Regions from separate parts of the Photobacterium sp. DA100 genome, predicted to be linked through region 2. Evidence: riboswitches for the same ligand, from Rfam matches in the RefSeq annotation. Region 2 holds a riboswitch; the other holds the start of a gene.
The links. A riboswitch is a leader RNA that binds a small molecule or an ion and turns the genes downstream of it on or off. The one in region 2 is predicted to bind lysine.

Region 1: linked by a shared signal. The riboswitch ahead of PTW35_RS04975 (Na+/H+ antiporter NhaC family protein) and the one ahead of PTW35_RS18030 (Na+/H+ antiporter NhaC family protein) in region 2 are both predicted to bind lysine.

What each region holds. Positions count from the first base shown of each region.
Region 1 covers NZ_CP119423.1:978,732-986,784, forward strand. The annotation lists gene PTW35_RS04965 (lytic murein transglycosylase) at 1-812, shown strand, start outside; gene PTW35_RS04970 (H-NS family nucleoid-associated regulatory protein) at 1,094-1,489, opposite strand; lysine riboswitch at 1,860-2,043, shown strand; gene PTW35_RS04975 (Na+/H+ antiporter NhaC family protein) at 2,143-3,738, shown strand; gene PTW35_RS04980 (thymidine kinase) at 3,932-4,510, shown strand; gene hisIE (bifunctional phosphoribosyl-AMP cyclohydrolase/phosphoribosyl-ATP diphosphatase HisIE) at 4,595-5,221, opposite strand; gene hisF (imidazole glycerol phosphate synthase subunit HisF) at 5,218-5,991, opposite strand; gene hisA (1-(5-phosphoribosyl)-5-[(5-phosphoribosylamino)methylideneamino]imidazole-4-carboxamide isomerase) at 6,009-6,743, opposite strand; gene hisH (imidazole glycerol phosphate synthase subunit HisH) at 6,764-7,399, opposite strand; gene hisB (bifunctional histidinol-phosphatase/imidazoleglycerol-phosphate dehydratase HisB) at 7,399-8,053, opposite strand, start outside.
Region 2 covers NZ_CP119424.1:73,803-81,855, reverse strand. The annotation lists gene PTW35_RS18070 (protocatechuate 3,4-dioxygenase) at 1-490, opposite strand, end outside; gene PTW35_RS18065 (hypothetical protein) at 611-955, shown strand; gene PTW35_RS18060 (iron-containing alcohol dehydrogenase) at 1,059-2,234, shown strand; tRNA gene PTW35_RS18055 (tRNA-Asp) at 2,464-2,540, opposite strand; tRNA gene PTW35_RS18050 (tRNA-Ser) at 2,582-2,672, opposite strand; gene PTW35_RS18045 (NUDIX domain-containing protein) at 2,802-3,245, opposite strand; gene PTW35_RS18040 (M14-type cytosolic carboxypeptidase) at 3,420-4,544, shown strand; gene PTW35_RS18035 (BCCT family transporter) at 4,627-6,540, opposite strand; lysine riboswitch at 6,728-6,898, shown strand; gene PTW35_RS18030 (Na+/H+ antiporter NhaC family protein) at 6,982-8,053, shown strand, end outside.

The DNA of each region.
Region 1 (8,053 bases), on a different replicon from region 2:
GCATAACGTTTGTCGAGCGTGCGGTAAAAGCGGACAAAAATCAACCGGAGCGTAAATTAACTCTGGATGAGTATATTCCCCGTGCGGTGCCTGCTTGGAAAGTAAAACAGGCAAATGAGCTATATCGCCAGCATAAATCTATGTTGGATAAAATTGGTGAGCAGTACGGTGTGCAACCGCGCTTTATAGTTGCCTTGTGGGGGGTTGAAAGTAATTTTGGCCGCTTGATGGGGAATTATAATGTGGTTGAAGCGTTATCCACGCTAGCCTATGAAGGTCGGCGCGAAGCGTTTTTCCGCGGACAGGTGATGGCGGCACTGGAAATATTGGATGCCGGCCATATTAGCCCTGAAGATATGAAGGGTTCTTGGGCGGGTGCCATGGGCCAACCGCAGTTTATGCCAACCTCATTCCTGTCGTATGCCGTCGATGGCAACAATGACGGCAGGATTGATATTTGGCAGACGGAGGCCGATGTTTTTGCCTCTGCGGCGAATTATTTGAATAAAGCCGGCTGGGATGACCAATATACCTGGGGGCGGCAAGTTTCTTTACCCGCTTCTATTGATGAGTCATTGCTTGGTGTAGAAATGAGCAAAGCCCGTAGTCTGGCTGAATGGCAGCAATTAGGTGTTCGACGCCTCAACGGCAAGGCCCTGCCGAGTGTTGAAATAGATGCCTGGCTTATTCAACCTGATGATAAACAAGGCCGTGCCTATTTGATTTATGGTAATTATCAGTCGTTGCTCAAGTGGAATCGTTCGCATTATTTCGCCTTGGCCGTGAGCCATTTGGCTGATCAAATTCGCTAATCCCCAAAAATGACAAAAAACCAGACCAATAGGTCTGGTTTTTTATGCTGCGGGGAAAATCACGCTTTATTTTTTTGCCATCGGGTGAAATTAAAATAATCGTTAGTAATAGAGGGGAGGGAAGTAAGTTGTTGGGTGAAATTGAGCTTTGCGGTTTGGTGCCCCCTTTCTTTTTCTTTTGAATCAATGACTTGGTTTTTGGTGCTTGTCAGCGGTTTATCTTAAAAAAAAACCCGGCATGGCCGGGTTTTTTCGATGATTATCACAGATGATTTGAAATATTAGATTTCAAAATCTTCTAGAGACTTGCCTTCGTCCAGAGCTTTTTTCAGTGCGCTTGGAGTACGACCTTGGCCAGTCCAAGTTTTCTCTTCACCATTTTCATCGATGAAACGGTATTTTGCTGGACGCTGCGCACGCTTTGCTTTTGGTGCTTTATTTAGTGTGGCTAGAAGCTCTTCTGGGTCAATACCATCAGCAAGAAGCATTTCACGGTATTGGGCTAGTTTTTCTGTACGTTCTTTTTCTTTAGCAAGCTCTTCTGCTTCTGCTTCCTCACGCTCAGAAACAACGGTTTGAAGTTTTTCTAGCGCTTCCTGTAGTTGCTCAAGAGAATATTCACGAGAAAGTGCGCGAAGGCTGCGAAGGTTAAGTAGCGCTTTCATTGCATCAGACATTTTTTATTTCCTGTAGGCCTAAAACTATAAATTAATAATAGCAGTGACGATTCAATAATTGCAATAATAATACTTTTAATACAGTGATGCCAAATAAAAAATGAAGGGTTTATTTAATTTTTTGCAATTTATCTGGTTCATTTCTCATTTGTAATAAATTGTAATGGTCAAGATAAGTAAATATTCTTATCCAAAATCTACGGGAGCTGATAAATATTTGCCATCAATTTCATATGTGAAAGGTATAATAATTTGTCACTAAGTGGATGATTTTCGTACTCTATGGCAAGACTATTCACTATTTTTGTGATTTTTTTCATCTTAACTTATTGCATTTGGATATCTATTCCGTAGAATTGACCATACCTAGACTAAGGGTAGAGGCGCATCGTCTATTAGTAGTAAATCTTAGGGTGATTCCAATGAGGATTTACGAAAGGAGCCGATGCCGAAGTAAGCGTGGAGTATCAAGCCTGCTTGCTGGGGTTGTCACCGAATAGGGTCAACACTGCCATAGTATATAATTACATTAACTATGGAGCGCTACTGTGGAGTCGGAAAAGGGTAACTTCTCTTCCTTATGCTCTTCTATACACGACAAGATGTCGTGTTAAGCAGTAGATCTCCAACCAGGATCGGTTGTAGTCGAGATCATGAATATTGTAGATTTTTCACATTCCGCCATGTCGTTGTTGCCTCCTTTGGTTGCGCTGGGCTTGGCTATCCTAACTCGTCGTGTTTTAGTTTCATTGGGTGTCGGTGTCCTGCTGGGCGCATTCCTGCTGACGGATTTCTCTGTCGGTGGTACGGCCAGCTATATCGGTACCACGGTTGAAGGGCTGTTTATTGAAGACGGTGCCATCAACAGTTGGAACATGAGTATTGTTGCTTTCCTTATTTTGCTGGGTATGACCACTGCCTTGCTGACACTTTCTGGCGGTACTCGAGCGTTTGCTGAATGGGCCCAGACGAAAATCAAGAGTAAGCGCGGTGCTAAACTGTTGGCTGCGTTCTTGGGTGTATTTATCTTTGTTGATGATTACTTCAACAGTTTGGCCGTTGGCTCGATTTCCCGCCCGGTGACTGACCGGTTCTATGTCTCCCGTGCCAAATTGGCCTATATCCTTGACTCTACTGCCGCACCAATGTGTGTATTGATGCCCGCTTCAAGCTGGGGGGCATACATTATTACCTTGATCGGCGGTATTTTGGTTTCGCACGGGGTGACAGAATACTCGCCGCTAGGGGCATTCATGCAGCTGGCGCCGATGAACTTTTATGCGGTATTCGCTCTGTTGATGGTGTTTGTCGTGGCTTGGTTCCAAATTGATGTGGGCCCGATGAAAAAGCACGAGCTGGAAGCGAGTCACTGCCGTGGATTCGATGAGGGGGATGTAGACAGCCGTGCCAAGGATCTGAACGACGAACTGGAAATTGAAGAAAGCAAGAATGGCCGTGTTGCCGATCTGGTAATGCCAATCGTAACCCTGATTGTGGCAACGTTCTTCTTTATGCTCTTTACCGGCTACCAGGCCTTGGCGGCGGATGGTCTCGCGTTTAGCGTTCTGGGTGCGTTCGAGAATACAGATGTGGGTATGTCTCTGGTATACGGTGGCCTGGTTGGTTTGGCTGCTGCCCTTATCCCTGTTTTCCGCCAGCGCATTCCAATGGCAGATGTGGCCTCTACCCTGTGGATTGGGGCCAAGTCGATGTTTGGCGCGATCTTGATCTTGCTGTTTGCTTGGAGCATTGGCTCGGTGATCAGTGACATGGCGACGGGTAAATACCTATCGACCTTGGTTGAGGGTAGCATTAACCCAATGATGCTGCCGGCGATTCTCTTCTTGCTAGCAGGCCTGATGGCATTCTCGACCGGTACGTCGTGGGGTACGTTCGGTATTATGTTGCCGATTGCCGGTGATCTGGCTGCTGCCACCGACATTATGCTGATGTTGCCGATGCTTGGCGCGGTATTGGCCGGTTCGGTATTTGGCGATCACTGCTCGCCAATTTCCGATACGACTATCCTGTCGTCGACTGGTGCTCGCTGCCACCACATTGATCACGTATCGACCCAGCTACCTTATGCGCTGGCTGTGGCTGCGGTATCGACTATTGGCTTCCTGGTACTGGGCTTTACAGGCTCTCTCGCTGTTTCGTTCATGTCGGCAACCGTCGCCTTCGCTCTGGCTTGCGTGGCGCTTTACTGGCTTGCACGCCGCCCTCAGGAAGCGGCTGCGAACGCGTAATGCTGATGTCATGCTGAAGAAAAAAGCCTGTATTTGATACAGGCTTTTTTATTTTCGCTAGTTAGCCCAAATTTCTTTAATTTAATCTCAATTGGTCACAAAGAAGATGAGCTTGCTCCTTTCAATCTGAAGGGCTTTTCTGTAGCATCTCGGCTGATTTTTCACGCACCAATCGTATTACTAGGGAAGCTTAATGGCCCAAATGTATTTCTATTACTCGGCAATGAATGCGGGTAAGTCGACAACATTATTGCAGTCATCTTTTAATTACCGCGAGCGCGGCATGACGCCGGTGATTTTCACCGCTGCAATTGATGACCGTTACGGTAAAGGCAAGGTCAGCTCGCGAATTGGTTTGCAAGAAGATGCTGAGTTGTTTACTACCAGCGATGACCTCTATGCTCGTCTGCAGGATATGAATGCAACCAAGAAAGTTGACTGTGTGCTAATTGATGAGTGCCAGTTCTTGACCAAAGAGCAGGTGTACCAATTAACAGAAGTCGTCGACAAGCTGAATATTCCGGTGCTTTGCTATGGTTTGCGTAGTGATTTTCGTGGTGAGCTATTTGAAGGCAGCCGTTATTTGCTGGCGTGGGCAGATAAACTGGTTGAATTGAAAACCATCTGCCATTGCGGCCGCAAAGCCAATATGGTGATCCGCCAAGATGCCAGCGGCAAGGCGATTGCCGACGGCGACCAGGTCGAAATCGGCGGCAATGACCGCTATGTTTCCGTGTGCCGCAAGCACTATAAAGAAGCGCTCGGCCGGTAATTGGTACTTTCTACCATATCCTGTTCGATAAGCAACGAAGCCCAGATTATTCTGGGCTTCGTTTTATTGGGACCATTGTTACGGCTACTTGTGGCGCTCTTGCAGCTTGGCTGTGACATCCGACAGGGACATCCCTTGATCTTGCAGCAGTACCAACAAGTGGTAGATCAGATCGGCTGACTCACAGACTAGCTCCGCCTTGTCACCCGACGTTGCCGCAAGCGCGACTTCAACCCCTTCTTCGCCCACCTTCTGCGAAATCCGCTTGGTACCACGGGCATACAGGCTGGCAGTGTAGGACGATTCAGGATCGGCACCTTTACGAGCAGCCAAGATCTGCTCAAGTTGATGAAGGAACACCAGGGCAGGCTGCTCGACCTGTCCTTCTTCTGCTGTGTCATTGTCAAAACAGGTGGTGGTACCCAGGTGGCAGGTCGGGCCGATAGGGTCGACTTTCACCAACAGGGTGTCCTGATCGCAATCGAGTTTGATGCTTTTTAGCTGAAGCACATTGCCCGAGGTTTCGCCCTTGGTCCACAAGCGCGCTTTGGTCCGTGACCAGAAGGTGACTTGTTTTGTCTCGAGGGTTTTACTCAGGGCCTCGTCGTTCATGTAGCCGAGCATCAGGACTTGGCCACTGGTGTTGTCCTGGACAATCGCCGGAACCAAGCCGTCTACTTTGTCCCAATTGATACTGCTTGCTAGGCTCATAGGCGGATCTCCACATCTTGTTGTTTCAGGTATTGCTTGAGTTCACCGATATTGATGATTTGTTTGTGGAATACCGATGCGGCGAGGGCGCCGTCGACATTCGCTTGCTTGAAGGCATCGGCAAAGTGCACCATCTCACCGGCCCCGCCGGAGGCAATGAGCGGTACATGGCAGACTTCACGCACCATGTTGAGTTGGGTGAGATCGTAGCCGTTGCGCACGCCGTCCTGGTTCATCATGTTCAGGACAATCTCGCCGGCCCCGCGGCGCTGGACTTCTTGCACCCAGTCGCGGGTTTCCCAGCGGGTCGCCTTGGTGCGGTTTTCATCTCCGGTGAACTGGTACACCTGGTATTTACCGCTATCGGCATCGAAATAGGAGTCGATACCGACCACAATGCATTGGACCCCAAACTTATCCGCCAGCTCGGTGATTAAGTTCGGATCGGCCAGGGCTGGCGAGTTGATGGACACTTTATCGGCTCCAAACTGCAGGATACGGCTGGCGTCCTCGGCGGATTTGATCCCGCCGGCGACGCAGAAGGGAATATCGATCACTTCTGCTACGCGGGCCACCCAGCTCTTGTCGACCACCCGGCCATCACTGGAGGCGGTGATGTCGTAGAACACCAGCTCATCGGCTCCTTCCTCGGCGTAGCGCTTGGCAAGCGGGACGATGTCACCGATGATCTCGTGGTTGCGGAACTGAACCCCTTTGACTACCTGGCCATCACGGACATCGAGGCAGGGAATAATTCGTCTTGCTAACATCTTGGTATCTCCTTGCCTCATTCTGCCCAGCAAGCAAAGGCTTGCTCGGCGGTGAACTTACCATCAAGCAGTGCACGGCCGACGATCACGCCACTAACCCCCGAACCTTTGAGGGCCGTGATATCATCCAGTGAGCCGATCCCGCCCGAGGACTGGAATTGAACTTGCGGGTACTGGCCACACAGATCTTGGTATAGCTCGACATTTGACCCTTCCAGCGTGCCGTCGCGGGAAATATCGGTGCACAGTACATGCTGCAGCCCAACCGTTAGGAAGTCTTCGAGCAGGGCTTCTATAGTCACACCAGAGTCTTCCTGCCAGCCGGAAACCGCCACATTGCGTTTACCATCGGCATCGATATTGATATCGAGCGCCAGCACAATGCGCTCTGGGCCGTATTTTTCCATCCAGGCTTTGACTAATTCTGGCTGCTTGACCGCCGTCGAACCGATCACCACTCGTTGAGCTCCGGCATTGAGCAAATCAGCAACATCCTGCTCGGTGCGAACGCCGCCGCCGATCTGGATATTGGCAGGGGTGCTGGCCAATAGCTTACTGATTAAGTCCAGCTGCCGGGCAGAGGTGTCTTTGGCTCCGGTAAGATCAACCAGGTGCAGCCAGGTCGCGCCAGCCTGGTGGTATAGGTTAAATTGCTCGGCAGGGTCGACTTTGTATTCGGTAACCTTGCCGTAGTCTCCTTGAAACAGGCGGACAACCTGACCTTCAATTAAATCGAGAGCGGGAATAATCATAACAAGTCCTTTTGGTGTCCTTACATTTCAAGAAAGTTTTTGATCAGCTGCGAGCCAGCTTTGCTCGAGCGCTCAGGGTGGAACTGGACCCCGTAGTAATTGCCGCTCTGTACTGCGGCGGTAAACGGTTGGCCGTATTCACAGCGGGCAATAGTGCGGCCCTTTTGTGGCGCGTCAAACACCGGCATCGCATAGCTGTGAACAAAGTAAAAATAGCTTTCGGCCGGAATGTCTTTGAACAGCGGGTGATCTGGCTCGGTGCTGACGGTGTTCCAGCCCATGTGGGGCAGGGGTAAATCGCCTGTTTGCATTTTCTTCACCGGAGCGCCACACAGGCCGAGGCAGTTAACCTGCTCGGTCCCGCTCTGGCCTTGCTCTTCGGAGAATTCACCGAGCAGCTGCATGCCAAGGCAAATACCCAGCAGCGGCTTATCGACTTTCTTAACCAGAGTGATAAGGTCCCGCTCCTCGAGGTTTTTCATTGCCTCGCTAGCGGTGCCAACGCCCGGCAGGAACAGTTTGTCCGCCGCCAAAACCACCTCGGGATCTTTACTGACGGTCACCGGGTAGCCCAAACGCTCGATGGCAAAGCGTACCGATGACACATTGGCGCAGCCGGTATCGATGATGACGACTTGTTGGCTCGACGCTGTCATTACAATACTCCTTTGCTGCTCGGTAGCTCGTTGCCTTCAACGCGAATGGCCTGGCGCAGGGTGCGTCCAAAGGCCTTGAACAGGCTCTCGACAATGTGGTGGTCATTGTCGCCGTTTGATGACAGGTGCAGGGTACACGCCAGCGTATCGGTCAGCGAGCGGAAAAAGTGCGAGACCATTTCGGTGGACAAATCACCCACTTGATCACGGCTGAAGGTCGCATCGAACTTGAGGTACGGGCGGCCGGACAGATCCAGTGCACACTGGGCAAGGCATTCGTCCATCGGCAGGCTGAAACCAAAACGGCCAATGCCGCGCTTGTCCCCGAGCGCTTTTTTCAACGCTTCGCCCAGTGCCAGCGCAGCATCTTCCACGCTGTGGTGATCGTCGATGTGCAGATCGCCGTCGACGCTCAGCTCCATCCGAAAGCCGCCGTGGGTTGCGATTTGATCCAGCATGTGGTCGAAAAAGCCCAGGCCGGAACTGATGCGGTTACCGCCCGTTTCGTCGAGGTTCACCTTGACCCGGATATCGGTCTCCTTGGTGGTACGCACTACCTCGGCGATCCGCGGGCGGGTGGTGAGATCTTTAACGATCTGTTGCCAGCCCATGGTCTGAGGGTTGTACTGGATACCACGGATCGCCATGTTTTCT
Region 2 (8,053 bases):
CCCCCCACCACTCATTACCGGTTTGGCCCTCAAGGTAAAGCTGAGTGGTAAGCAGTTCAACAGCCCCACGCCATAGTTTGACATGGATGTGCGGAGGGCGACGGGTGTAAGGCACAGGACGAATCGTTCGAAAACGATACATACCATCGTTCTGGGTAACAACAGCACCGCAGCCCGCAAAATGACTATCAAACGCCTGATGATTGGGCTGCTGAGGATGATCATAGACACCTTCGCCATCACATTGCCAAATCTCGACTCTGATACCAGAAAGTGGTTGCCCCCACTCATCCATCACCCGCCCTGATAACTCAATAGGTTCTCCAGTAAGGCCTTGCTGGTGCAAAATCAAATTCGCTCTCGGTGGGATCGGCTTTACCGGATAAAACGGCCCCTCGGCCTGCGACGGGGTAACAAGAAAAGGCTGCCTAGCCCAACCCGGAGCTACAAACAACATCGACCACAATGCCAAAAAGTCCCTTCGCTTCATTGCTTATCTCCTTTCGCGAACTTACTTACAGTGTGGCAGTCCATCAGGAATTTGCGTGCTCGGGCACTGTCTATTCTGGTCGGCATGTGCCAAGATCATAATAAATCATAAGGAGATATAATGGCCCTTTGCCAAGCACGAATAGTCATTCCTGCCCACATGCTACCCGGAGGTGTTGCCCCGGTAGCCCATGAGTTTGGCTTTAAACATGTTGAAAAGCATCGTATCGACAGTAACCATACCATCGCCTTGACCCAATTTGACTTTCACACTCCCACAGCCGTAGCAGATAAAACCTTCGATGAAGCAACCGAGCACTTTCTTTGGTATCTAGCCAAAGGAACCCCCTACCAAATTACCAAGCGATTTACCGATGGCACTCAAACCACAACCAGTTACCTATACCAAGACAATAAGCTCACGGCACAGGCTTCCTCTCTGGCGGAGTTATTAGCCAATAGCTAATAAGCATATAGCATCATATTTTTACTTAACTATGAAGCACATCCCATACACGCCTAACCCACTTTGGTTATAATTCAAACACGCGTTTAAAAGGATGTTTACTATGTTGCTCTACAAAACAGTGGTTGGAATCAATAAACAGCTCAACAAACTCATTACGATTCCATTCCCTCAGCTTGAAATGGGTACTGACAGTGTTGCCAGTGCCGGTGCTTTGATGGCCGAGAAAGGGGCCCAAAAAGTACTTATTGTTACCGATGCGATGATCCACTCACTGGGGCTGACAACCTCGCTATGCGATTCCCTGCAGGCCCAACGCATTGAGTATGTTATCTATGATGAAGTGAAACCCAACCCAACAATTGCCAATGTGGCAGTAGGAGCAGACCTGTTCCGCGAGCATAGCTGCAACGCCATTGTTGCCATCGGTGGCGGCTCACCAATAGATTGTGCTAAAGCGATAGGCGCTAAGGTGGTAAGGAATAAGCCCGTCCGCAGGCTTGCAGGCAAGTTAAAGATCAGGAAAAAACTTCCCCCATTTATGGCGATTCCCACAACAGCTGGGACCGGCTCAGAAGCCACCGTCGCAGCCGTCGTTTCTGATCCCGGCGCACGTGAGAAGTTTACGATTGTCGATCCGGCCATCCTGCCGGATGTGGCACTGATTGATCCCAAACTCATGGTTGGCTTGCCCAAGCCAATTACTGCCGCAACCGGGATGGATGCGTTGACCCATGCCATCGAGGCATTCATCGGCACATACCACACTCCCCTCACCGATAGATACGCCACCGAAGCCACAGAGCAAATTTTCATCCACCTGCCTGTCGCATTCCACGATGGAACTAACCTCGAAGCCAGGGAACAAATGGCCATCGCCTCCTATAAAGCTGGTTGCGCCTTTACCCGTGCCTACGTTGGCTATGTTCATGCTTTCGCCCATCAGCTAGGCGGCATGTATAACATTCCCCACGGTCTCGCCAATGCCGTATTGCTACCGAATGTATTGACCCTCTTGAAGCCTTACTGTGAGCATCGCTTGGCACTGCTGGCTGAGGCTGTCGGGCTAAGTACGGCACAAGAGTTTATCGACGCGATAAGCCACCTCAACGCCGAACTCGGAATTCCAACCTCTTTTCCAGAGCTGAAGGAAGAAGAGATCCCGCTAATCACCAAGCGGGCTCTAGCCGAAGCCCATGGCACTTACCCAGTACCAGGCTACCTCACCCAACAGCAGGGCGAGGCGTTACTGAAGCGGTTTCTCGAAATAACAGCATAGAGCACCGCTGAAAAGATAGGGCCCTGCAGGTTTCTGCGGGGCTGACACCGATATCAAACACACACAAAAAAGCCCTCGTCTTTCGTCGGGGACGCCTAGTTAAGGGCTTCAGTGTAGTGGCGGAACGGCCGGGCTGGCGCTCCAGCGGGACTCATCAGTTCGCAGAACTGACGCCCATATCAAACGCATACAAAAAAGCCCTCGTCTTTCGACAAGGGCTTCAGTGTAGTGGCGGAGCGGACGGGACTCGAACCCGCGACCCCCGGCGTGACAGGCCGGTATTCTAACCAACTGAACTACCGCTCCAATTCTTTGTAAAGCTCAACCTTGGTCAAACTTTTAGAATGTGGCGGAGAGATAGGGATTTGAACCCTAGATACGCTATTAACGTATGCCGGTTTTCAAGACCGGTGCTTTCAACCACTCAGCCATCTCTCCGTAAGTGCGGCGTATAATATAAAGCTTAGTGGTTTGTGTAAACCCCTAAACCGTTCGTTTGGTCACACATTGCACAAAACAAGCCAAATTAACATAAAAAGCCAAAGAAAAAGCCGAAAAAAGATAGGATCACTCTGATTTTAGTGAAATTCCTGTCCCCCAAAAAGCGTATTTAGGAAGACTATTTTGTTTCACTAACTGTCGGAGAGACTCAGGAAATAAGTTCCAATATTCAATTTCTTCGCAAGGCACCCAGAAAAACTCAAGATGGGCTTCATTAGAGACTACAGTCTCATGGTGTGATAAGTCTGTTTCAACATCAAAGATCAGGTTGATCTCTGCCTGCAGTTGCCCCCCGAGGAACCACTCATTTTCCGCCGCACCAACAAAAGCCCCAACCTTGGCTGCTATCGACGCTTCCTCGCGCAGTTCACGCGCCAACGCTACCGGAGCGGATTCGCCAAATTCTATATGACCGCCGGGTAAAAACGTCATCGTATCGCCAATCGCCCTGACCAAAAGGATATGACCGCCATCTCTAATCAAACCACGCGCTACATAATGAAAAGCCACTCTATCTTCCTGTTTATCATTTTTGTACCCATGTTACCCCAGCAGCCTAACAGGCCGAAGTCCTTACTGAGTTTGCAGGCAGGGTTATCAACGCTCTGTAACAGTTATTTGCTTCAGAAAGGCTATAGTTATTGCTAACCTCCTTTCACCTCAACAAACATAAGATTGATAACAATGAAAATTTTCAGCAATTTCGAAAGTGGTAACATCCATATCGTCAGTGCCGACTCACCAGACAACATCCAGCTGACTATCCCTGCCGATAACCAGTCAGACATCGCGCAGTGGTTCCATTTCCGCCTAGAAAGCGAGCCCCAGCAGCAACACCAGTTCTCAATCTTAAACTTGGCCAAATCCGCCTACCCGGAAGGCTGGCAGGACTATGATGTTGTCGCCTCGTACGATCGAGAAGAGTGGTTCCGTATTCCGGCAGAGTTTGATGGCGATACCCTGAGCTTCAAGGTGATCCCAGAATACGGCTCGATGTATTTTGCCTACTTCGCCCCATACAGCTACGACCGCCACCAAGATTTACTGCACCAAGCGCAAAGCCAGTTCAGCTGCAAACTGGAAACCCTGGGAGCTACCCTTGACGGCAACGATATGAGCTTGCTGACCGTCGGCGAGCCGTCAGACGGAAAGAAAAACATCTGGATCATTGGCCGCCAGCACCCTGGCGAAACCATGGCCGAGTGGTTCATCGAAGGCCTGCTGCAACGACTGCTCGATGACACCGATACTGTCGCCAAAGCTCTGCTCGACAAAGCGGTGTTCCATATCGTACCGAACATGAACCCAGACGGCAGTATCCGTGGTCACTTGCGTACTAACGCAATCGGCGTCAACCTCAACCGTGAATGGCAAACCCCATCAATGGAGAAGAGCCCGGAAGTCTTCCTGGTTCGCGAGCGCATGCTCGCTACTGGTGTCGACATGTTCCTCGATATCCACGGTGACGAGGCGATCCCGTATAACTTCGTCGCAGGCAGCGAGGGGATCCCGTCTTACAATGAGCGACATGCCGCTTTGGAAAACGCCTTCAAAGCAGCCCTGCTCACTATCACCCCAGAGTTCCAGGTTGCCCATGGCTACGATAAAGACGAACCGGGCAAAGCCAACCTGACCATTGGCTCCAACTGGGTAGCCGAGCAATTCAAATGCCTGTCTTACACTATCGAGATGCCTTTTAAGGATCACATCAGCCACCCCGATGAGTTCTATGGCTGGTCGCCGGAGAGAAGCGTTGCTTTCGGCCAGGATGTACTGGCTGCCGTGTGGGCTGTGGTCGATCAGATCTAACGCCTGCTCTAGCAAAAACATTAGGAGCAATAATGCCGAGTCAAACGACTCGGCATTTTTAAAATTACAGGTCAGTACTTACTTACACTTCCTGCTCGACCATTGCTTCCAAACGAGTACGCATCAGCTCGTTGAACACCTTGCGGGCTTCCTGCGCTTCTTCCGAAGCAGCCAGTTTGTTCTCTTTGGCTGTCATGGCATCGTCCATCAACTGCTGGAGATGATCCAACCGCTCTTGCGGCGCATCACTGAAGTCCATGCCAGACTCACCGTTAGCCACTGCTTCGGCGCGGATTTTCTTCTTCAGCTTCCATACTTTATAGAGCGCTTCACGCTCAGCATCTGCCGCTGCCATAGCGATCTCTTTGAGCTCCTCGAACTTGGTCAGAGCCATACCTTCCTTCGACCATGGGTCAACATCAGGTAGCTCCTCGATATTGATCACCGGATCTTCATAGCCTTCCTGATGGGTCAAATCGAGTGTTGCCGCTTTCACAGCCGACATCATCAGCATTACAGCAATCACCAACAGCGGTAAACCACCGACAATCGCCGCCGTTTGCAGCGTCGATAGACCGCCCATGAACAACAGTACAGACGGCATGAATGACAAGGCAAACGCCCAGAACAGGCGGTTCCAACGCATCGGATCTTCGGTCACGTTATTCTGCACCACTGAAGCCAAGATATAGGAGATCGAGTCAAACGTCGTGGCCGTGAAAATCAAACACAGCAGGGTAAACGCCGCGATGACCAAAGTACTGAACGGCAGTTGCTCAAGGATTGAGAAAATCGCCTTGGTCGCCCCTTCCGTGTTCAAAATACTGACCACATCAAGCGCACCGGATAGCTGCAGCGACAAACCGTAGTTACCCAAGATCATGAAGAACAGGAAGCAGCCCATCGAACCGAAGAAGATCGAACCGGTGACCATTTGCTTAATGGTACGGCCACGGGAAATCCTCGCCACGAACAAGCCCATGCTCGGGGCAAATACCAGCCACCACGCCCAGTAGAAAATCGTCCAATCCTGCGGGAAGTGGGTATTTTCAAACGAGCCATAGCCGCCGAACGGTTCAGCCCATGTTGCCATGACAAAGAAGTTCGACAACATACGGCCTAATGAATCCAAGCCGGTTTCCAGCATGAAAATCGTCGGACCGGCCACCAGAATGAAAGCCAGCAGGCCCAGGGCTCCCCAGAAGTTGATATTGCTGAGCAGCTTGATGCCCTTCTCCATCCCCGCGTAAGCCGAGTAGGCGAAAATCGCGGTACAGATCATCAGCACAATCACCTGAGTGACGGTATCTTTAGGCACACCGAATAGGTAATTGGCACCTTCGGTGATCAACGGGGCAGCCAGACCCAGTGTCGTGGCACCACCACCCAGCAAGCCAAAGATAAACAGCACATCGATAACTTTACCCAGCCAGCCGTAACTGCGGGCCTCACCGATCACCGGCATCAAGGCTGCCGATACCTTCAGCACAGGCTGCTTGCGGACGTAGAAGAAATAGGCAATCGGCAAGGCTGGCACTAAATAAATAGACCAGGCAATCGGCCCCCAGTGAAACAAGCCATAGGTGGCCGCCCAGCGCACCGCTTCCTCGCTCCCCGGCTCAAGCTGGAACGGCGGTGCCTGGTAGTAATAAGCCCACTCAATCGTACCCCAATACAGAATACTGGCCCCGATCCCGCCACAAAACAGCATCGCTGCCCACGAGGCCGTCGTGAACTCAGGCTGTTCATCGGGATCCCCCAGCTTGATTTGGCCGATATCGGAAAAAACGATATAGATCATAAAGAAAAATGCACCGACACCAAGCGCCAGATAGAGGAAACCGAGCTTATCGGTCATAAACGTTTTGGCGATAGCAATCCATTCTGCCCCTTGCGCCGGAAACAGCAGCAAAGGCACCACAACCGAGATCAACATCCCCAGCGCCCCGAAGAACGTAGGTTTGTCAATCAATTCAAAGTGTTTGCGAGAAAACACGTTAGCTCCTTAAAAAAATAAAACCAGCAATGGTTATAGGGATAATCAGAGAAAAAGGGCCAACGCTTCAAACCAAGGTTCTGATGATAAAGATGAAAAAAGCTTATTATTAGCTGACATAATTATTCAGCCGTATATAATGTTAGACTTATTGCCATAATCCAGTAGGATTGACGGTGATAAACCCTAAATCAGTAGAGGCGCGCTGCCTAAGAGTAACCGAGCAGAGGGTGATACCTGTGAAGCCGGAGAAAGGAGTCAGCGCCGAAGTGACTGCAGCCATCAACTCAGTCGCTGGGTCTGTGTCGAATAGGCACAGAACTGCCATAGTATTTACCTATGGAGCGCTACCTGAAGGGGTAACAAGTCATACCTTTCTGCGTCTTAGTTACACTTCCTTTCGGTAGATCTCCACCTTTAAGTTGTAGGTGTGATGAGATCATGAACCTTGTCGATTTTTCGGACTCGCTAATGTCCGTAGTCCCTGCCATGCTGGCTGTTATTCTTGCGGTCACCACCAGGCGGGTTTTACTCTCCCTCGGAGCAGGTATCTTTGCCGGTGCCTTGATGCTAAACCAATACTCACCGCTTGAGTCTCTGCAATACCTAGTCGGCAAAGTGCTGGCGATTGTGTGGGCTGACGGAGCGATGAACAGCGACAACGTCAACATGATCATCTTCATGCTGCTGCTCGGCGCGCTGATCAGCCTGATGAGTGTCTCGGGGGCAACGCAGGCCTTCGCCGACTGGGCAGCGGTACGCTGTAAAGACCGCCGCAGTGCCAAATCACTCACCGGCCTGATGGTATTCATCTTCTTTATCGACGATTTCTTCCACAGCCTGTCAGTCGGCGCAATCTGCCGCCCGGTTACCGACCGCTTCAATATTTCACGCGCGAAATTGGCCTACCTGCTCGACTCCACTGCAGCTCCGGTTTGTGTACTGATGCCTATCTCATCATGGGGAGCCTACATCATCGCCCTGGTTGGCGGCATCATGGTGGCGCATGGCGTGACCGACCAAAGCCCTATCTCTGCCTTTGTCGAGATGATGCCGATGAACCTATACGCGGTATTCACGCTTGTGATGGTGCTGTGTGTGATTGCATTCCAGCTCGATATCGGCCCAATGCGCAAACATGAGAAGTGGGCGCTAGAAGGCAAGCTATGGGATGAGTCGAAAGGCAAGCCTGCTGGCTTGGACGTCGAGGCGCCGGAATCTGCCCAAGGCGGTATGATCGACATGGTATTGCCGATCCTGACCCTGACCATGGCAACGGTATTTTTCATGGTGCAGTCGGGTGCCGATGTACTGGCAGCCAACGGTGAAGCCTTCAGTGTGCTCGGCTCATTTGAGAACACCGATGTCGGCTCATCGCTGGTGTACGGTGCGATCTGCAGCTTGGTGGTGTCTATCGCTCTTGCCCTGCGTCTGAAACTGGATGCGGGTACCTGGATGAAGGCGGCCCCGCAGGGTATTTCAGCCATGATGCCTGCGATTATCATCCTGTTCT